3 regions of the Nocardiopsis lambiniae genome follow, and region 2 is predicted to be linked to each of the others. Evidence: riboswitches for the same ligand, from Rfam matches in the RefSeq annotation. Region 2 holds a riboswitch; each other region holds the start of a gene.
What was found. A riboswitch is a leader RNA that binds a small molecule or an ion and turns the genes downstream of it on or off. The one in region 2 is predicted to bind thiamine pyrophosphate.

Region 1 (6,919 bases), on a different contig from region 2:
CGATGCCGGCCGACCTGGAGATCCCCCGTCTGGTCGAACGGGTGCTCATCACCGACGTCGACCACCGGCCCATCGCCGAGGTCGCCCAGCGCGAACGCGAGGTCGTGCGCCTGTCGGAGATCAGCCCGTGGGTGCCGGCCGCACTGATGGCGATCGAGGACGACCGTTTCCACGAACACTCCGGGCTCGACCTCAAGGGCCTCCTGCGCGCCGCCACCCGTACCGCGCAGGGCGACACCCAGGGCGGATCGACCATCACCCAGCAGTACGTCAAGAACCTGCTCATCGAGCAGGCCGCCAGCGAGGAGGAGCTGGAGCGCGCCAGCGAACGCACCATCAGCCGCAAACTCGTCGAGCTGCGCTACGCCATCGAGGTGGAGGACCGCCTCACCAAGGACGAGATCATGGAGGGCTACCTCAACCTCGCCTACTTCGGCGCGGGCGCCCACGGCATCGAGATCGCGGCCCGCCGCTACTTCTCGATCGCCGCGCAGGACCTCGACCCCGGCCAGGCGGCGACCATCGTCGGCCTGGTGCGCGCCCCCTCCTACTACGACCCGTTGACCAACCCCGACGCCGCCCGGCAACGACGCGACCTGGTGCTCGACCGGATGGAGTCCACCGGACACCTGGACGCCGCCGAGGCCGCGGAGTACAAGGGCGCCGACCTGGGGCTGGACCCCACGCCGCGCGGCGGTAGCTGCTACCACAGCGAGCAGCCGTTCTTCTGCGACTACGTCATGCGCTGGCTCCAGGAGTCCGAGGAGTTCGCCGAGGACCCCGAGGAGCGCCGGCGCCTGCTCGAACGCGGCGGCATCACCGTGCGCACCACCCTGGACTCCGCCATGCAGGAGGCCGCGCAGGAGGCCATCGACGAGCGGGTGCCGCCGGGGGACACCACCAAGTTCGCCGCGCAGGTCCTCGTGGAACCCGGCACCGGCAAGGTGCGGGCCATGGCCCAGAACATGCGGTACGGGTTCGATCCGGAGGAGGTCGGGACCACCTCCATCAACCTGGCGGTCGACCACGCCGACGGCGGATCGCACGGGTACCAGGCGGGGTCGACGTTCAAGACGTTCACGCTGGCCGCCGCCCTGGACAAGGGGCTGAAGTACAAGACCAGCTTCTCCTCGCCCAAGAACGTGTCGGTGAGCGGGTTGAGCAACTGCGACGGCGGTGTGATGTCCAAGTGGGAGGTCCGCAACGCCGGTGAGAGCGACGAGGGCTCGCACAACATGATCAGCGCCACCAAGGGCTCGGTGAACACCTACTTCGCCCAGCTCCAGCGGCGGGTGGGCCTGTGCGAGACGGCGGAGATGGCCGAACGGGTGGGGATCCACCGCGCGGACGGGGAACCGCTGGGCGTGTGGAGTTCCTTCACCCTGGGCGACCAGGAGGTCTCCCCGCTCACCGTGGCCAACGCCTACGCCACCTTCGCGTCCCGGGGGACCTTCTGCGAGCCCTACCCGGTGGCCGCGGTCACCGTGGGACGCGAGGGCGACGCCGACTTCCGTGAGATCCGCATGCGCTCGCACTGCGACGAGGACGCGGTGCCGACACACGTCGCCGACGGTGTCAACCATCTGCTCCAGCAGACCTTCAAGGGCGGTACCGCCAACGGCCTGGGCATCGACCGTCCGGCCGCCGGCAAGACCGGTACCACCGACAACGCGGCCTACGCCTGGTTCGCCGGGCACACGCCCAACCTGGCCTCGGCCGTGGTGGTCGGCGACATCCGGGGCGGCGAGAAGAACCCGCTCCAGGGGGTGTCGATCGGCGGCCGGTACTACGGGATCGTCTACGGCGGCACGCTGCCCGGGCCGATCTGGCAGGCCACGATGCGTCGGGCCGCGGCCGATCTGCCGGCGGAGTCCTTCGCCCCGTCGCCGTCCCGCTTCGGGAACCCATCGGCGACCCCGCCCAAGAAGAAGGAAGAAGAGGACGACAGCGCCTGACCCGCGAGGTCGGTCACGGGCCCGCCGGTGGGACGAAGACCGGGACCCGTGGCCGAAGGCCATCCGTCGGGGGCCTTGCGGGACCGGGGCGGGCACGGTGGACGGCCGAAGCGGTACGGGCCTCCCCGGGCCGGGGGCCGACCACCACGCGGCGGTCGGCCCCCTCGGTGTCGCGCGACCCGGCCCGAAGCGGGGCCGCGGGCCCGGACCAAGCGGGACCCGAGTCCTGGTGTTCTGCGACGTATGGCGCATAATGGGTGCGAACCGACAGGGGAGCGCGTGAGCGCTGAGAGTGCGGACCGACCGCAGACCCTTACACACCTGATCCGGGTAATGCCGGCGAAGGAAGTCGTGGGAATCGCCACCGACGGTCACGTCGCGCGGCGGAGGAGGACTCCGACGCGCCGTTCGACGGTGTCGCTCTTGGCCGTATCCGCCCCTCGTCACACCGACGAAGGGACACATCAATGGGCACCGACACCACCTCGGGTGGAACCTGGGACGACATCAGGGCACGGGCGCGCAGTTGGCGCACCGTCGACATCGTCGTCGCCGCCGTCCTGGGCGTCGCCATCGGCGTCGTCTTCTGGCTCTGGAACATCATCTGGTCGATCACCGCGCCGCTGTTCGTCGCCTTCCCGCCCGGGCAGGCCGTCGTCTACGGCATGTGGCTGATCTCCGGCGTCCTGGGCGGGCTCATCATCCGCAAGCCGGGAGCCGCCCTGCTCACCTCGATCGCCGCCGCCTCGGTGTCGGCGGTGCTGGGCACCCAGTGGGGGATCATGGTCATCCTCGACGGGACCCTCCAGGGCATCCTGCCCGAGTTGGTCTTCCTCGCCTTCGGCTACCGCCGCTGGGGCATGGGCGTGGCGGTCCTGGCCGCCGCCGTCGCCGGGATCTCCCCGGCCATCCGGGACAACATCACCTACAACGTCACCTGGCCGCTCCACTACCAGGTGATCTACGGGGTCATCGTCGTGATCAGCGCGGCCGTCATCGCCGGCGTCGGCGCCCGCCTGCTCACCACCGCCCTGGCCCGCTCCGGCGCCCTGGCCCCCTTCGCCTCGGCCAAGGGCTGATCCGTGGCGGAGGACGGACGCCCCGGCGCGCGCGTCGAACTCTCCGGATGGGGATGGCGGCACGCGGGCCGGGACACGCACACCCTGCGCGGGGTCGATCTCACCATCGACCCCGGCGAACGGGTGCTGCTGCTCGGCGCCTCCGGCACCGGCAAGTCGACCCTGCTGCACGCCCTCGCCGGGCTCACCGGCGACGACGGCGCGATCGGGGGCGATCAGGAGGGCCTGCTCCTGGTGGACGGGGAGCAGGCCCGCCGGGGTCGCGCCGGGGTCGCGCTGGTCGCCCAGGACCCCGAGTCGCAGATCGTCATGGCCCGTGCCGGGGACGACGTCGCCTTCGGTCCGGAGAACCTGGGGACGCCCCCGCACGAGATCCACGTGCGGGTGCGCGAGGCGCTCGACGACGTCGGGTTCCCCTACGGCCCGCGCCACCCCACCGGCGCGCTGTCGGGCGGGGAGAAACAGCGCCTGGTCATCGCCGGCGCGATGGCCATGCGTCCGCGCCTGCTGCTGCTCGACGAACCCACCGCCAACCTCGACCCGGTCGGGGCCGACCTGGTGCGCGGGGTGCTGGCCCGCCTGCTGGAACGGACCTCCGCGACGATGGTGCTGGTCGAGCACCGGGTCGCCGAGGTCGTCGACCTGGTGGACCGGGTGGTCGTCCTGACGGCCGGCGGCGGGGTGATCGCCGACGGCACCCCGCAGGCCGTGTTCGCCGAGCACGGCGCCGCGCTGGCCGCCCGCGGCGTATGGGTGCCCGGACACGGTCCCGCCCCCTCCCTGGAGGCCGCCCCCGGCGGAGGGACGCTGCTGACGGCCGCCGGTGTGACCGCCCGCACCCCGCCCGGGCTGGGCGTGCGGGTCCCGCCCCGGCGCGTGGTGCTGGAGGACGTGGACGTCGCGGTGCGGGCCGGTACCGCCACCGCGCTGACCGGGCCCAACGGGTCCGGCAAGTCGACCCTGCTCACCCTGTTGGCCGGATTGTCCCGCCCGTACCGGGGCGCGGTGCTGCCCCACGGTCCGCTGGCGCGGGTCGACCGGCGGCCGTTGGCGCGCTGGCCGGCCCGGAGACTGGCCCGGCACGTCGGCACCGTGTTCCAGCACGCCGAGGACCAGTTCGTCACCGGCACGGTCCGCGACGAACTGCGGTTCGCCCCGCTGCGCGCGGGCAGGGACAGGGCGGAGACCGAGGCGTGGGTGGACGAACTGCTCGAACGACTGCGCCTGACCGATCTCGCCGGTGTGCACCCGTACACGCTGTCCGGGGGCGAGAAACGACGGCTTTCGGTCGCGACCGCGTTGAGTTCCGGGCCCTCGCACGCCCCTGACGTGGTGCTCCTGGACGAACCGACCTTCGGCCAGGACACCCGCACGTGGACCGAGCTGGTGGAACTGCTCGGCGAACTGCGCACCGAGGGCCGCGCCATCGTCATGGCGACCCACGACGACCTCCTGCTGCGTCGACTGACCGACGTACGGATCCGGGTCGCCGAGGGCCGGGCCCGGGAGGACACCCGCACGGGGACGGCGGAGAGGGGGACCCGTGGCCGATCGTGAACACCACGGGGCGGTCGGGGACGCGCTCACCTTCGAGGCGCCCGAGGACGGCGGCGCCCGCCACTGGCTGACCCGGTTCAACCCGGCGGCCAAGCTCGTGGCCGCGCTGATCCTGGGCCTGGGCCTGGTTCCGGCGGTGGACGCCGTCACCGGTGGCGTGGTGCTGCTGGGCGTACTGGCGCTGGTGCCGTTCAGCGGACTGGACCGGCGCACCCTGCTGGTCCTGGGCGGCCCCTTCCTTCTCATGGGCCTTTCCAGCGGACTGGTCAACCACCTCTACGGCGTGGAGGGCTGGGAGGGCGCCCTGGGCGCGGCGGTGCGCCTGCTGGCGATCGCCCTGCCCGGTCTGCTCGTCGCCGCCGGCAGCGATCCCACCGACCTGGCCGACGGCCTCGTCCAGCGACTCCGGGTGCCCGAACGCCCCGCCATGGGCGTGCTGGCCGCACTGCGGCTCATCCCGCTGCTCGCCGACCAGTGGCGCACCATCACCCTGGCGCGCCGGGCCCGCGGACTGGAGGCGGGCCGCAACCCGGTCCGGATGGTGACGTTGTTCTTCGGGCGGATGTTCGCGCTCCTGGTCCGGGCCATCCGCACCGGCACGCTCATGGCCACCGCCATGGACGCGCGCGCGTTCGGCACCGGCCCGCGCAGCCGCTCACGGCACAGCCGCTGGCGCACCGCCGACACGCTGCTGCCGATCTGCGCGCTCCTGCTGTTGGTGTCCGCCTACGCCCTGTCCGCGCGGCTGGGCACCCTGGTACTGCTGTTCTCGTAGGCCGGGTGATAGGAATCCGGGGACAGTGACGTCGATGAACGAAGAGGTGGAGCACGTGGCCGAGTTCGTGCGCGTGGAGACCGACCCCGAACACCCGGCGGTCGCCGTGATCCGGCTGGACCGACCCAAGGTGAACGCGCTCAACGCGGTGCTGACCGCCGAGATCGCCGAGGCCGCCGCGCGGGTCGCCGCCGACCCGGCGACCCGCGCGGTCGTGGTCTACGGCGGCGAGCGGTTCTTCGTGGCGGGGGCCGACATCAAGGAGATGGCCGAGCGCACCCACGCCGAGATGCTGGAGTACGCCCGTGACCTCCAGGGCGCGCTGACCGCCGTGGCACGCATCCCCAAGCCGGTCGTGGCGGCCGTCACCGGGTACGCCCTGGGCGGCGGCCTGGAACTGGCGCTGGCCGCCGACTTCCGGGTGGTGGGGAGCAAGGCCGAGCTGGGCGTGCCCGAGATCCGGCTCGGAGTGATCCCCGGTGCCGGCGGCACCCAGCGGCTGCCCCGTCTCATCGGCCCGGCCCGCGCCAAGGAGATGATCTTCAGCGGTCGCCACGTCGGCGCCGACGAGGCGAAGGAGATCGGCCTGGTGGACGCCGTCGTCGCGGACGAGGACGTCTACGCCGAGGCGGTGGCCTACGTCGCCCGCTTCGCCGACGGTCCCGCGATCGCGCTGGCCGCCGCCAAGGAGACGGTGGACCGTGGTCTGGAGACCGACCTGGACACCGGCCTGGAGATCGAACGGCTGCACTTCGCGGGCCTGTTCGCCACCGAGGACCAGAAGATCGGCATGCGCAGCTTCGTCGAGCAGGGTCCGGGCAAGGCCGTCTTCACCGGCCGATGACACCGACCGGTCGCTGAGCCGGCATGGAGGGCGGGGTGGGTGTCACGGGCACGGTGTGACCGAAACACCCATCCCGGAGTCCGAAACCGGCCAGTTCGGGCACGGTGGGGGGAACCGCTCGCACGGTTTTTCCGTCATACTCGGTGATGGTCGTCCGACGAGGGGCCGGCCGCCGGAGCCCCCAGCCTTCCGGCGGCGCCGAGCGGACCACAGGGCCCCGTCGGAGGTCCGTACAAGCCAATGGTGACCCATCCCCCCGGCCGATAAGCTGGACGTGGCGGTATGCGGTCTTTTGAGGGGATGAGTTCTCGATGGCAATGTCGGCAGGTTTCCCCATGGGTGAGGAGCTGCCGGAGCGCATCGGCCACTACGTGATCCGCCGCCGCATCGGATCGGGCGGCATGGGCGTGGTGTACCAGGCCGAGGACCCCCGGACCCAGCAGTTCGTCGCGGTGAAGGTCCTCAAGCCGGAGGTCGCCGGTGACCGCATCGCGCGGGCCCGGCTCGCCCGTGAGGTCGAGACGATGCGCCGGGTGCAGAGTCCCAATGTGGCGGCGGTCGTCGACGCCAACACCGACGCCGAACTCCCCTGGGTGGTCACCGAGTACATCCCCGGCCCGACCCTGGACGCCACCGTCACCGACCACGGGCCGTTGCGCGGGCGCGCCCTCACCCGGTTCATCACCGGTCTGGCCCGGGCGATCAAGGA
Region 2 (6,919 bases):
CGCCTTGCCCGTGTGGGACTGCTCCGCCACGGTCCGGCCGCCCAGGAAGCGCTCCACCTTGACCTTGAAGCCGGCGTCCTCCAGCAGCTCGCGGGCCTCCCTGACGTTCCTGCCGACGACGTCGGGGATCTCCACGCCCGGCGGGCCGGTGGAGACGGTCAACTCGACCTCGCCGCCCGCGCTCAACGTGGTACCGGTGTCGGGTGTCTGGCTGATGACCAGGCCGTCGTCGACGCTCTCGCTCTCGGCCTCGACGATCTTCACCGTCAACCCCAGCTCCTCCAGGGCGTTGCGGGCGTCGTCCACGCCCTGGCCCGTGAGGGCCGGCACGTCGATGCCGCGGCTCACGGTGAAGGTCACCGTCGACTCGCGGTCGGCCTCCTCACCGGGTGCCGGGTCGGTGGAGATGACCTCCCCCGGCTGCACGTTCTCGGCGTCGACCACCTCTTGGAGCAGGCTCTCCGAGTCGAATCCCAGGGTCTCCATCTCCTTGATCGCGTTGGAGACGTCCTGGCCCTTGAAGTCGGGCATCTCGACCTCGCGCGGCCCCTTGGACAGCTGGATCGTGACCGTGTCACCGGGGGACAGGCGCTCCCCGACCTCCGGTTCGACCTTGCCGACCGTGCCCGCCGCCTCGGAGCTGTACACGCCCTCCTCGGCCACGTCGCACTTCAGGCCGCTGTCGCGCAGGGCCGCGCAGGCCGCCTCCTGTTCGGCGCCGATGATCTCGGGCACCGACTCGAACCGGCCGACGAGGAACCACCAACCGGCGACGAACACCACCAGTGCCAGAACGGTCGCGCCCACGGCCATCAGCGTCGCGCGACGACGCCGATCCGGGCCCTCGTCGAAGTGGTCATCGTCGTAATCGTCATAGCCGTCGTCCGCGGGGCCGCCCATCTCCACGATCATGGTGGCGTTCTCGGTGCCCGGCCCGGCGCCGCCCGCGATGAGCTGCGGCGCGGTGACGGCCGCCGTCGTCGCGGCGACCGGGGCCACCGGAGGCAGCGGGGCACCCTTCACCTGCGGCGTCTCCGGCAGGTGGCGCAGCACCTCCAGCACCTTGGACAGGTACTGTCCGGCGTTGCCCGGCCGATAACGGGGATCGCGTTCGGTGGCCTTGGTGACCAGCGCGTCCACCTCGGAGGGCAGCCCGGGCAGGAAGTGGGAGGGACGCGGAACGTCCTCGTTGACGTGCTGGTAGGCGATCGCGATGGGCGTCTCGCCGGTGTGCGGCTGACTCCCGGTGAGCAACTCGTAGAACATGATCCCCGCCGCGTACACGTCGGTGCGCGCGTCGGCGGTGCCCCGCTCGATCTGCTCGGGCGCCAGGTAGGCCGCGGTGCCCATGAGGGTCCCGGTGCGGGTCAGACCCTGGGTGGACTGCTCCACGGCACGGGCCAGACCGAAGTCGGCGACCTTGATCCGGCCGTCCTCGGTGATGAGGACGTTCTCGGGCTTGATGTCGCGGTGCACCATGCCCGCCCGGTGGGCGGCGCCCAGGGCCGCCAGCACCGGGGCCATCACCTGGAGGGCGTCGCGCGCCGACAACCGGCCGCGCTCCTTGAGAAGGGCGCGCAGGGTGCGACCCGGCACGTACTCCATCGCCAGGAACACGTGCCCCCGGTCCTCGCCCTGGTCGAAGACCTGGACGACGTTGGGATGGGAGAGCTTGGCGACGGAGTGCGCCTCGTTGATGAAGCGCTGGACGAAGGTGGGGTCCTGGGCCAGCGAAGGGTGCATCACCTTCAACGCCAGCCGACGGTCCAGCCTCAGGTCGTGGGCGACGTAGACGGTCGCCATCCCGCCTCCGGCGATCCTGGACTCCACGAAATAGCGTTGGTCCAGAGTGGCGCCCACGAGCGGGTCGGAAGTCGTCATGTCCACGGCGGAGTAGTGTCCTTGCTGCGGGGAGCGCGGGCTTCGCGGTCGGTGGCGCGTACCCGACACCGGGTGTCGAACCGACACGATAGCGGAAGCCCGACCCGGGTCTGCCCCGCGGTTCGCGGCCGCGCCGCCCCTGGTCCACGGGGGGTGGGGGCGTGCGGTCCTGGGTCGTCCTCGGGCGCGCGACACCCCGATTCGGGGGACGCGCGACTCTTTCACGGTAGGCGATGGGGGCAACGCCGTGGCGCCGCCGCACCGGTGTCCTTGGTAACGCCCTCGGTCGACCGCTCTGACCTGCGCGAACGCCGGGATCATGGAAGTCCGCCCCGCTGGGCCGGTCCGCCGGCACGGGGGAGGGGCTCCTCCCCCGTGGCCGCGGGCGCACGATGAGCGCCCGCGGTTCCGTCTCCCCCACATGATGACGGAGGGGACGCGGCCCCCACGTGTTCGAGGTCTCGTTCCCGGCCCGGCGGGCCGCTCCGCGTCAGTCGACGGCGGGAGAGGAGGCCCGCGCGTGCCGGCGCACCGGGATGCGGCCGGCCCGTCGCGCGGCGCGGCCGGCGCGCACGGCGTCGCGCATCGCCCCGGCCATGAGCACCGGGTCCTCGGCCCGCGTGACCGCGCTGGCCAGCAGCACCGCGTCGCAGCCCAGCTCCATCGCCAGGGCCGCGTCGCTGGCGGTGCCGATGCCGGCGTCGACGATCACCGGGACCCCGGCCTGTTCGACGATCAGCTCCAGGTTGTGCGGATTGCGGATGCCCAACCCCGAACCGATCGGGGCGGCCAGGGGCATCACCGCGACGCACCCGATCTGCTCCAGACGGCGGGCCAGTACCGGGTCGTCGTTGGTGTAGGGCAGTACCACGAACCCCTCGTCCACCAGCCGTTCGGCCGCCTCCAACAACTCCACCGGGTCGGGCAGCAGCGTGTGCTCGTCCGCCACGACCTCCAACTTCACCCAGTCGGTGCCCAGCGCCTCCCTGCCCAGACGGGCGGTGCGCACCGCGTCGGTCGCGGTGAAGCACCCGGCGGTGTTGGGCAGCGGGCGGATCCCGTTGCGTTCCAGCACCTCCCACACCGAGCCGCGGGCGCCCGGGGCGACCCTGCGCATGGCCACGGTGGTCAGTTCGGTGCCGGAGGCGATCAGCGCCTCCTCCAGCACCTCCAGGGAGGGCGCCCCCCCGGTCCCGGTGATGAGCCGGGAACCGAAGGAGACCCCGGAGATGACCAGGGGGTCGTCGGTGTGCGCGGTCATGGTCAGCCCCCCTGTACCGCGGTGAGGACGTCGACGCGGTCGCCCGCGTCCAAGGGCGTGTCGGCCCAGGCGGCGCGGCGCACCACCTCGTCGTTGACGGCGACGGCGATGCCGCCGGGGATCGCGCCGCCGTCGGCGGCGGTCAGTTCGCGCACGATCTCCTCGACCGTGACGGTGCCGGCGGCCTCGCGGGGGGCGCCGTTGACGATCAGCTCCACTGCTCTCACTTCCAGGTCGTGGTCTCGCCGCCCGTGAGGCGGTCGGCGGTGAACCGGCGCGCGTACCCGGGCAGGGTCCCGGTGGTCAGGGCGTGGGCCATGACCTCGCCGGTGATCGGTGTCAGCAGCACCCCGTGCCGGAAGTGCCCGCCGGCCAGGTGCAGGCCGGGCACCCGGGTGGGTCCCAGCAGCGGTTCGTTGTCGGGGGACCCGGGGCGCAACCCCACGCAGGTCTCGGTGATCTCCAGTTCGGTCACCCCGGGGACGAGTTCACGGGCGTCCCGGAGCACCTGCCACAGGCCGCCCACCGTGGGCGCGGTGTCGTACCCCAGCTCCTCCTGGGTGGCGCCGATGACGATCTCGCCGTCGGCGCGCGGCACCAGGTAGACCGGGAAGCCCCGGACCAGGCCGCGCACGGTCCGCTCCACCAACGGGGGCTCCCCGGCGGGCACCCGGGCGCGCAGGAGCTGCCCCTTGACGGGGCGCAGCGGCGGCACCACGGGTTCGGGGAGTCGGATCCGGTCGCTCCAGCAGCCGGCGGCGAGGACCACCTGATCGGCGGGCAGCGTCCGGCCGTCGGCCGGTGTCACGCCCAACCGGGCGCCCCCCGGGCCGGGGCGTTCCACGGCGATCGCACGGGAGCGGATCTCGGTGACCCCGGCACGGTCGCCGGCCACGGCCAGGGCCCGTAGCAGCAGGCGCGGGTCCACCGAGTGGTCCTCGGGGGCGAGCACGCCGCCGCGTACCGAGGGGGCCAGCATCGGCTCCAGTCGGCGGCACTCACGGCCGGTGAGTCGTTCCGTGGTCACCCCGAGGCGTTTTTGCAGGTCGTGAAGGCGGTCCAGGACGGCCAGGTCGTCGCGGTCGAAGGCGACCAGCAGGGTGCCGGTGGCGTGGTGGCCCGTGGGGACGCCGCTCGCCTCCTCCAGTTCGGCGACGAAGGAGGGGTACAGGGCGGCCGACCGGACGCCGAACCCCATGAGGTGTTCCTCACCGAACACGGCCTCGGTGGCCGGGGTGAGCATGCCCGCCGCGACGGTGGAGGCGGCTCGGGCGCCGACCGGGTCGGTGACCGGGTCGGGTTCGATCAGGGTGACCCGGAGCCCGGCCTGGGCCGCCCGCCAGGCGGTGACCCGACCGACCAGACCGCCGCCGACGACGATCACACCGTGTCGGTCCTCCGAAGGTTCAGAGGTGGGATGAATCGTGTCGGGATGCGGTGGGTTCGAGGTGGGCACGGTGCTGCTCTCCACTCCCTTCGCCGGCATGACCCGGATCAGGTTCGTGCGGTCGGAGGCGGTCAGCCTCCCTCTCAGCCGGGTCCACCCGGCTCCCGCGGGACGTTCTACGGTTCGCCCCCATACTACGGGCCCGCCCGGAGGGCGTCCGAGACCGAGGGCGGCGACGTCCGGGCGGCGCGCGAACGTGTCCCGGGCCCGCGCGGATATGGCAGATTGGTGGGGTGACTTCAAGCGATTCCAACCTCGACACGCTGGTCGGCACCTGGCTGACCCTCAGGGAGGCGGCCTCGCCGCTGGGCGTGAGCCCGAACCACGTCAAGACGCTCATCCGGGAGAACCGCCTCATGGGCGTGGTCCGGGGCGGGCAGCTCTCGGTCCCCGCCGCCTTCATCGACGGCGGCGACATCGTCAAGGGACTGCCCGGCACCCTCGTCCTGCTCGGCGACGCGGGCTACTCCACCGAGGAGGCCCTGCGCTGGCTCTTCACCCCGGACGACACGCTGCCCGGCACCCCGATCCAGGCGATGCGCGAGAACCGGGGCACCGAGGTGCGCCGACGCGCCCAGGGCCTGGCCTTCTGACCGACCCCCGTGGCGGGCGCGCCGTGTCGCCCGCCCCCTTGGGGTAGCCGGGTCCAAGGCCTAGGCTGGTGACCGTGAGGACCAGCCACGGAACCAGCCTGCGCAAGCGCCTGGACGCATCCCTTCTGTACCTGTGCACCGACGCCCGTCGCGAACGCGGTGATCTCGCCGAGTTCGCCGAGGCCGCCCTGTCCGGGGGAGTGGACATCGTCCAGCTCCGGGACAAGGGCCTGGAGGCGCGCGAGGAGATCGCCGCCCTGGAGGTGCTTCGGGAGGCGTGTGAACGCCACGGCGCCCTGCTCTCGGTCAACGACCGCGCCGACATCGCCCGCGCCGTTCGCGCCGACGTGCTCCACCTGGGGCAGCGCGACCTGCCGGTGCCCATGGCCCGGGACATCATCGGGGCCGACCCGCTGATCGGACGCTCCAACAACGACATCGACGCCGCTCTGGCCTCCGCCGAGGAGCCGGGCAGCGACTACTTCTGCGTGGGCCCGGTCTGGGCCACGCCCACCAAGCCGGGCCGCCCGGCGGCGGGGACCGGACTGGTGGAGCGGGCGGCAGCCCTGGACACCGGCCGGCCCTGGTTCGCGATCGGCGGTATCGACCTCGACACCGTGGACCGGGTCCTGGACGCCGGGGCCCGCCGGATCGTCGTGGTGCGCGCCATCACCGAGGCCGAGGACCCACGGGCGGCTGCCGCCGCCCTGCGCGCCCGCCTCATCGCGCGCCAGGTCTGAGAACACCGGCGGCCCCGGTCACCCAAGCGCATTCGGCTTGGGGGACCGGGGTCCGCCGTGTCAGGGGGTCAGCAGCACCTTGCCCAGGACCCGGCGCTCCTCCAGGGCCCGGTGGGCCTCGTCGGCCTTCTCCAGGGGCAGGGTCAGGCCGATGTGCGGGACCAGTTCCCCGGACCGGGCCAGGTCCAGCGCCTCCGTCAGCGCGTCGGCCTCGCCCTCGGACTTGTTGATGTCGAACAGCCCGAACACCTGCACCTTGTGCTCACGGGCCCGGGCGGGCTCGATCTCCGAGAGCCGGCCGCCGGCCGACCCGTAGCTGATGAACCGCCCGCCCTCGGCCACCGTGGTGAAGGCGGCCTCGCCCAGCGACGCCCCCGCCCCGTCCAGGGCCGTGTCCACGCCGAGGCCGCCGGTCAGCTCCCGCACCCGGTCGGTCCAGCCGGGCAGGGAGTAGTCGACCGCTTCGTGCGCGCCCAGTCGCCGGGCCAGGTCGAGTTTGGCCGTGCCCCGGGCGGCGGCGATCACCCGCGCCCCGGCCCGGCGGGCCAGTTGCACCGACAGGCTGCCGGCGCCTCCGGTCGCCGCGGTCACCAGTACCGTCTGTCCGGTGCGGTACCCGGCGGTCCGCGCCAGCGACAGCGCGGTGGGTCCGTCGTACAGCAGGGCCAGCGCGTGCCGCGGGTCGACCCCCTCCGGGACCCGGACCAGCTCGTCGGCCCGGACCACCGCCCGCTCGGCGTACCCGCCTACGGGGAGTTTGGCGCCGGCCTCGTTCTGCTCCAGGGTGTCGGCCACCACCCGGCTCCCGACCCATGCGGGGTCCACGCCCGGTCCGACCCGGGTCACCGTTCCGGCGACCCCCGTGCCGGGGGTGTACGGCGGGGCCACGGGGAAGTAGTCGAGGCCCCAGCCCGAGCGGACCAGGACCTCCAGGTACATCACGTTGGCGGCCTCGACCGCGATCTCCGCGGTGCCGGGGCCGATCTCGGGGTCGGGG
Region 3 (6,919 bases), on a different contig from region 2:
GCGGTTGTGCGCCAGTCGGCCCACCGCCACCCGCAGCTCGCGCACCGAGTCCGGGGCGTACAACAGTCCGTTGCGCTCGTGCTCGACCAGGTCCAGCGGGCCGCCCGCGGCCGGCGCCACCACCGGCACCCCCGAGGCCAGCGCCTCCTGGACCGCCTGGCAGAACGTCTCGTCCGCTCCGGTGTGCACGAACAGGTCCAGGGAGGCGTACAGCCGGGACAGGTCTTCGCCGGTGCGCTGGCCGGTGAAGATCGCGCCGCGCAGCCGACGCCGCAGCCGGGGCAGCTCCGGCCCGTCCCCGACGACGACCACCTTCACACCGCGCAGTTTCAGCACGTGTTCGAGCAGGTCGACGCGCTTGTCCTTGGCCAACCGGCCGACGTAGCCCACGATCGCCTCCCCGTTCGGGGCCAGCCGTCGGCGCAGTTCCTCATCGCGGTGGTCGGGGTGGAAGCGCCGGACGTCGACCCCGCGCCGCCACAGGTCCAGCCGGGGGAACCCCCGCGCCGACAGGGCCTCCATCGTCGCGGAGGAGGGCACCAGGGTGCGGTCCACCGCGGCGTGGACGCGGCGCAGCGCGGTCCAGATGTGCTCGGTGCCCGGCAGCCCGTACCGTCGGGCGAAACCGGGCAGGTCGGTCTGGAACACCGCCACCGTCGGCAGCGCCCAGCGGCGGGCGGCCTCCACCGTCGCCATGCCCATGAGGGCGGGGGAGGCCAGGTGGATCACGTCCGGCGAGAACGACCGGATCGCCGTGGTCAGGGTGCGCCGGGCGGGCAGACCCAGGGAGAAGCCGCGATACCCGGGCAGGGGGATCGAGGGCGTCCGGACCACCGGGAATCCCGACTGGTGGGTGGGACCGTCGTGTCCCGGGGCCAGGATCAGCGCCCGGTGCCCTTGGGCCGCCAGCATGTCGGCGACCCGGCACACGGAGTTGGTCACCCCGTTGACCTGGGGGAGGAAGGACTCGGTCACGATCGCCACGCGCAGAGGTCGGTGCGCGTCGGCGGGGGAGGGGACCGGGATGCGGTCGCTGTGGGTGTCGATCGGGGACATGCGCATTGCTCCCAACGCCGGGGGGAACGGCCGTCTCCGACGCTAGGCGGGCCCGGTGAACCCGGATGAGGGACGGGGGGAACCGGGCGCGACGCGCGGGCGTGGGTTCACCGAGCGGACGGTGACCGCTCGTGGACGACGCACCCGACCAGGGGTTGCCCCGAGATGACCTCACGGTGGCTAAGATCGCATCACGTGATCGAATCATTGCTCTAGGGAGTTGAACGGTGACCCTCGTGGAATGGGCCGAGACGGTCCGCGTCGAACTCGGGCTCGCCGAGAGCGAACCGTTGAACAAAGAGGACGTGGAACGCATCCTCGACCTGGCAAGGGATGCCGCGCACTCCATCGCCCGCCCGGCGGCGCCGCTCACCACCTTCCTGCTCGGAGTCGCGGTCGGTCGCGGGGCCGACCCGGAACGGGCCGCGCGGGTCCTGAGCGAACTCGCCCTGAGCCGTGGTGGTCGCGAGGAAGGTGACACGTGACACGCCGAGCGGCCGAAGAACGTACCGGTGTCCGCTCCGGTTCCCGAAGAGACCCTCATGTCGAAGTCATGTGATGCGTTCGTTACGCGTCGCTGCAATTCTTTGCCGATAACGCAAGGCGCTCACCAGTGCCGACACGTCAACGAGGCACCGGCCCCCGCACCGACACGGCGGTGACCTCGGCCCCATCCACTTGACCGACAGGGAGATCCCCCGTGGACCAGCTCCTTGAAATGGCCGGCCTCATCAGCGGCATCATCTGGGGACCCTTCGTCCTCATTCCGCTGCTGTTCGCCGTCGGCCTTTTCCTCACCATCCGCCTGAACCTGCTCCAGCTCCTCCGCCTGCCACACGCCCTGTGGCTCGCGCTGGTCCGGCGCAAGGAAGACGATTCCGTCCAAGGCGACATCTCCCATTACCAGGCCCTGAGCACCGCGCTCGCCGCCACCGTCGGTGTCGGCAACATCGCCGGTGCCGCGCTCGCCATCGGCATCGGCGGTCCGGGCGCGCTCTTCTGGATGTGGGTCGTCGGCTTCCTCGGCATGGCCACCAAGTACAGCGAGGCCCTGCTGGGCGTGAAGTTCCGCCGCACCGACGCCAAGGGCGAGCAGAGCGGCGGCCCGATGTACTACCTCAAGTACGGGATCGGCGGCGGCTTCGGCGCCACCCTCGGTGTGCTCTTCGCGGTCTTCGGCGCCATCGCCGCCTTCGGTATCGGCAACGGCAGCCAGGCCAACACCGTCGCCCAGCAGGTGAACAGCGTGACCGGTGTCGACACCTGGATCATCGGCCTGGTCCTGATGCTGCTGGCCGGAGCGGTCATCCTCGGGGGCATCAAGAGCATCGGCCGGGTCGCCTCCGCTCTCGTCCCGATCATGATCATCTGCTACGTGGGCATCTGCCTGGTGGTGCTCGCGGCCAACTGGGCGCAGATCCTGCCGGCGTTCCAGCTCGTGGTCACCGACGCCTTCACCGGCACCGCCGCGGCCGGCGGGTTCGCGGGCTCCACGATGCTGATCGCCATCCAGATGGGCTTCGCGCGCGGCATCTTCTCCAACGAGTCGGGTCTGGGCACCGGTGGCATCGCGGCCGCCGCCGCCAAGACCAGGCAGCCGGTGCGCCAGGCCATGGTCTCCATGACCCAGACCTTCATCGACACCATCATCGTGGTCACCATGACCTGCCTGGTCATCATCACCACCGGTGTCTGGCAGGGCGAGAACTCCGCGGACGGCTCGCTGCTGACCAGCCAGGCGATGACCGAGGGCCTGGGCGCCGTCAGCCCCGGGCTGGCCCCGGCGGGCGCGGTCATCGTGGCGGTCTCCGTCGCGGTGTTCGCCTTCACCACCCTGCTCGGCTGGTCCTACTACGGTGACCGGTGCGTCGAGTTCCTGGCGGGTCGCAAGCTCGTGCTGCCCTACCGGATCCTCTTCATCATCGTCATCTTCATCGGCTCGGTCGCCAGCCTGGACTCGGTGTGGCTGTTCAGCGACATCGCCAACGGTCTGATGGCGCTGCCCAACCTGGTGGGTCTGCTGGTGCTCTCCCCGCTCATCGTGTCGGAGACCAGGAAGTTCTTCGATCACCCGAACTGGCGTGATCCCGACGCGGTGATGGACGACGTCACGGGGTAGCGGCCCCGAGGGCGTGAGAGAACGAGAAGGGGGACCGGCCCGGCGCCGGTCCCCCTTTCCCGTGTCGGTGGGTCACCACCAGGCGTGGAAGTGGTGCACCGGGCCCTGGCCGTGGCCCGCGTCGATCTCGTCGGCGCGGCGCAGGGCCTCGGTGAGGTAGGACTTGGCGTCGGCCACGGCGGTGGCGGCGTCCGGCCGCTGCGGCAGCAGCGCGGCGATGGACGCGGACAGGGTGCAGCCGGTGCCGTGGGTGTTGCGGGTGGCCACCCGGGGCGCGGAGAACTCCCGGAGGTCGCCGTCCCGGGAGACCAGGACGTCCACGCTCTCCCCGCCGGTCAGGTGGCCTCCCTTGAGCAGGACCCGGCGCGGTCCCCTCTCCAGGAGCCGGCGGGCCTGGTCGCGCATGCCCGCCAGGTCGGTGGCCTCCGGCTCGTCCAAGAGATCGGCGGCCTCGGGCAGGTTCGGGGTGATGAGGTCGGCCCGGGGCAGCAGTTCGGTGCGCAGCGCCTCGATCGCCGAGGTCTCCAGCAGCCGGTCACCGCTCTTGGCGACCATCACCGGGTCCACCACGACGCCGCGCAGGCCGTGCCGGTCGATCGCCTCGGCGACGGCCTCGGTGACCTCGGCGGTACCGAGCATGCCGATCTTGACCGCGTGCACGGTCGCGTCGGAGAAGAGCGTGTCCATCTGCCGGACGACGAAGTCGGCCGGGACGGGGTGGACCCCGGTGACGCCGCGCGTGGACTGGGCGGTCAGCGCGGTGACCACGCTCATCCCGAAGGTCCCGTGGGCGGAGAAGGCCTTGAGGTCGGCCTGGATCCCGGCGCCCCCGCTGGGGTCGCTGCCGGCGATGGACACGATGTTGTACGCGCTCATGATGGCGTTCCTTCGCTAGTACGAACTAGGGCAGGTTCGACGGGTGTGCTCTCAGCCGGGACGCGACCGGTGGTCGCGTCCCGGCACCCCGCGCCTCGGGGCCCGTGGCCCCCGGGTGTGCGGTCGCCTTCGCGACGTTGTGGGGTGGCGGCGGGTCGCCGCCGGGACGTCACGCGGCCGGGGTGTTCCCGGTGCCGCGTCTTCGGTGTCCCGCCTCGCGCCACCGGTGGGGCGAGGCGGCCGGACCGGAGACGGAAGCCGTTCGGGGACGGGGTTCCATCCGTCCGGGCCGATGACGGCGCGGCCCCCGCTGCTCCCGCGGGCCCCGCCGGGGTCTCAGACGGAGACGGACCCGGGCCTGGCGTCGGCGGCCTCGCGGGCGAGCTTGTGCCGCTCCCAGACGATGGCGGCCGTCACCACGGCGAAGCCGAGCACCATGAGGGCGACGGTGACCGGGACGTCGGTCGGTGTCACGAAGGCGCGGTCCTCGTTCTGCCAGGGCCACAGCGCGCGCAGCGACCCGGCCATGAGACCCGTCAGGACGACCAGGGTCATGTGGTGGAAGTTCTCCAACAGGTACTGGAGCACCTTGACGAACAGGGACAGGCCGGTGAGGGCGCCCAGGGCGAAGACACCCAGGTAGACGAGGTCCACGTCGCGCACCGCGTTCATCGTGGGCTCGTACAGGCCCATCGTGAGCAGAAGGAAGGAACCGGACAGTCCCGGCAGGACCAGGGCGCAGATCGCGATCGCGGCGGCGAAGAAGACCACCACGGGGTGGGTGGGCAGGTTCGCCCCCGGCAGGCCGGTGATGAGGAAGGCCCCGGCGGCGAAGGCCAGCGCGATGAGGTAGTGCCAGGGGCGCCACGCGCTGCCCGAACCCGTGTAGGGGATCCACAGGCAGGCCAGCACCAGGCCGAAGAAGATCGCGTAGGCGTACTGCGGGTAGGCCTCCACGAGGGGGGCGAGGACGATCGCGGCGCCGACGAGGAAGACGGCCATGCCGATGAGGGCGGGGATCAGCACGCTCCAGTCGACCATCCGGAACTGCGCCCTGGCACGTTCAGGTCCCCGGCCGCGCGGGACGTCGGTGACGTAGCGCTTGATGCCGCTGACCAGGTGACCGGCCCCGCCGATCAGCTTGTCGTACAGTCCGACGATCAGGGCGACCGTACCGCCGCTGATGCCCGGGAGCGCCTCCGAAGCGCCGACCGCGCCTCCGCGCACCATGTTGAAGAGGTAAGAGCCTGCTGTTCTGGCCATCTGATCGTTGGGCGCGGCCCCGGTCCGGTGGGGGTGAGGGGCGCCGTTCTCCGTTCTGACATCGATACCGCCGGACCCCAGGGACGAGGGGTCCGGGAGAGGAGGGGGTTTCCGCCGCTCACTGACGTGTGATCCCGTGCCCCGTAGCGGGGTTGCGGTCCGTTCGCTCCCCGGGGAGGGGGCTCTGGAGGCGGCGATGCCAGTCTAGTGCCGTACGGGCACGTGGCTACGGCCTTCACGCGTCCGATGTCGATGTTCCGGCTCGTCATGAGCACATTGGTCTGATAACCGAAACGCGGATCCCCGCTGTGGCGCGCACGGATGTACGAGATCACGGGCGGGGGACACCGAGAAGGGGCCCTCGGCCCCGTCAGGCCCCGTCCCGGACCACCGACGACGCCCAACGGTAATCCTGCTTGCCGACGGCCGTGCGGCGCACCCGATCGACGAAGTGCACCGTCCTCGGCACCTTGAACCCCGCCAGGCGCACCCGGCAGAACACGAGCAGACCCGTCTCGTCGGGTTCCGCCCCCTCCGCCAGGGAGACCAGCGCGGTGACCCGCTGCCCCAGCCGTTCGTCCGGAGCGGGCACCACGATGGCGTCCTCGACGGAGGGGTGCGCCTTCAGCGCCGCCTCGACCTCTTCCGGATACACCTTCTCGCCCGCCGTGTTGATGACGACGCTGCCCCGGCCGAGCAGCACGATCGCCCCGTCCCGGGCCCGGGTGCCGAAGTCCCCGGACAGGGCCCAGCGACGTCCCAGATCATCGGTCGGGAACGTGCGCGCCGTGGCGATCGGATCGTTGTAGTAGCCCAACGGGATCCGTCCGGTGCGCGCGATCCGGCCGATCACGGTGGACCCCGGCGGCAGCGGACGCAACCGCTCGTCCAGCACGGCGATACTGCCGCCCATGGTGAAACTGCGACCGTCGGGAGACCCGGTCAACGGTTCCGCCAAGCCCTCCCCGTCACCGGTGGTCGCCGAACCGCACACCCCCGTCTCCGAGCCCCCGTAGGAGTCGGCCAGGGCGATGTCCTCGCGCCAGGCCCGCCACAGCCCGCGCACCGGCGGGGTGAGCGGGGTCCCGCCCGAACGCACCGCCGAGAGTTCCGGGCACAGGTCCGGCTCGGTGAGCAGGTGCCGCGCCAGCGGGCGGGCCATCGCGTCTCCCACCACCTGGAGCGTGTGCACGCCCTCCCGGTGCGCCAGGGAGACGACCCGCTCGGCCTGGAAACTGCGGTCGGTCGACAGCACCACCCGTTTGCCGCACAGCAGCATGCTCAACGCGTTCCACTGGCCGGCGGCGTGCATCAACGGACCCAGCACCAGCATGCGCTGCGGGAAGCACGACCGGGCCCGCTCCGCCACGTCCTTCGGGGAGCGGGCGCGCGGGGCGCCGGGGGAGCGGCGTTCGATCGCCGCTCGGAAGATGTCGGCCTGCCGCCACAGGACCCCCTTGGGGTAGCCGGTGGTGCCGCCCGTGTACAGCAGGTAGTGGTCGGTGCCCGAGGTCGGCGGCAGCGCCGTCCCGACCGGAGCGTCGGCCAGCGCGATCTCGTAGTCCACCGCGTCGGGGAACGCGGCGCGCACCGCCGCGCGATCGT

Region 1: another riboswitch for thiamine pyrophosphate. It lies ahead of RM479_RS05065 (ECF transporter S component); the one in region 2 lies ahead of thiO (glycine oxidase ThiO).
Region 3: another riboswitch for thiamine pyrophosphate. It lies ahead of thiD (bifunctional hydroxymethylpyrimidine kinase/phosphomethylpyrimidine kinase); the one in region 2 lies ahead of thiO (glycine oxidase ThiO).

Annotation. Positions count from the first base shown of each region.
Region 1 is NZ_JAVREP010000002.1:144,488-151,406, reverse strand. Features, by position in the region: gene RM479_RS05070 (transglycosylase domain-containing protein) at 1-1,955, shown strand, start outside; TPP riboswitch at 2,215-2,320, shown strand; gene RM479_RS05065 (ECF transporter S component) at 2,423-3,034, shown strand; gene RM479_RS05060 (ABC transporter ATP-binding protein) at 3,038-4,591, shown strand; gene RM479_RS05055 (energy-coupling factor transporter transmembrane component T family protein) at 4,578-5,366, shown strand; gene RM479_RS05050 (enoyl-CoA hydratase/isomerase family protein) at 5,401-6,210, shown strand; gene RM479_RS05045 (bifunctional serine/threonine protein kinase/MFS transporter) at 6,546-6,919, shown strand, end outside.
Region 2 is NZ_JAVREP010000005.1:259,346-266,264, forward strand. Features, by position in the region: gene pknB (Stk1 family PASTA domain-containing Ser/Thr kinase) at 1-1,887, opposite strand, end outside; gene RM479_RS10390 (thiazole synthase) at 2,372-3,142, opposite strand; gene thiS (sulfur carrier protein ThiS) at 3,145-3,360, opposite strand; gene thiO (glycine oxidase ThiO) at 3,366-4,628, opposite strand; TPP riboswitch at 4,597-4,707, opposite strand; gene RM479_RS10405 (Rv2175c family DNA-binding protein) at 4,823-5,182, shown strand; gene thiE (thiamine phosphate synthase) at 5,257-5,922, shown strand; gene RM479_RS10415 (zinc-binding dehydrogenase) at 5,983-6,919, opposite strand, start outside.
Region 3 is NZ_JAVREP010000001.1:852,756-859,674, reverse strand. Features, by position in the region: gene RM479_RS03765 (glycosyltransferase family 4 protein) at 1-1,056, opposite strand, end outside; gene RM479_RS03760 (DUF6457 domain-containing protein) at 1,284-1,541, shown strand; gene RM479_RS03755 (alanine/glycine:cation symporter family protein) at 1,757-3,175, shown strand; gene thiD (bifunctional hydroxymethylpyrimidine kinase/phosphomethylpyrimidine kinase) at 3,248-4,051, opposite strand; TPP riboswitch at 4,042-4,152, opposite strand; gene RM479_RS03745 (DUF368 domain-containing protein) at 4,388-5,314, opposite strand; gene RM479_RS03740 (acyl-CoA synthetase) at 5,685-6,919, opposite strand, start outside.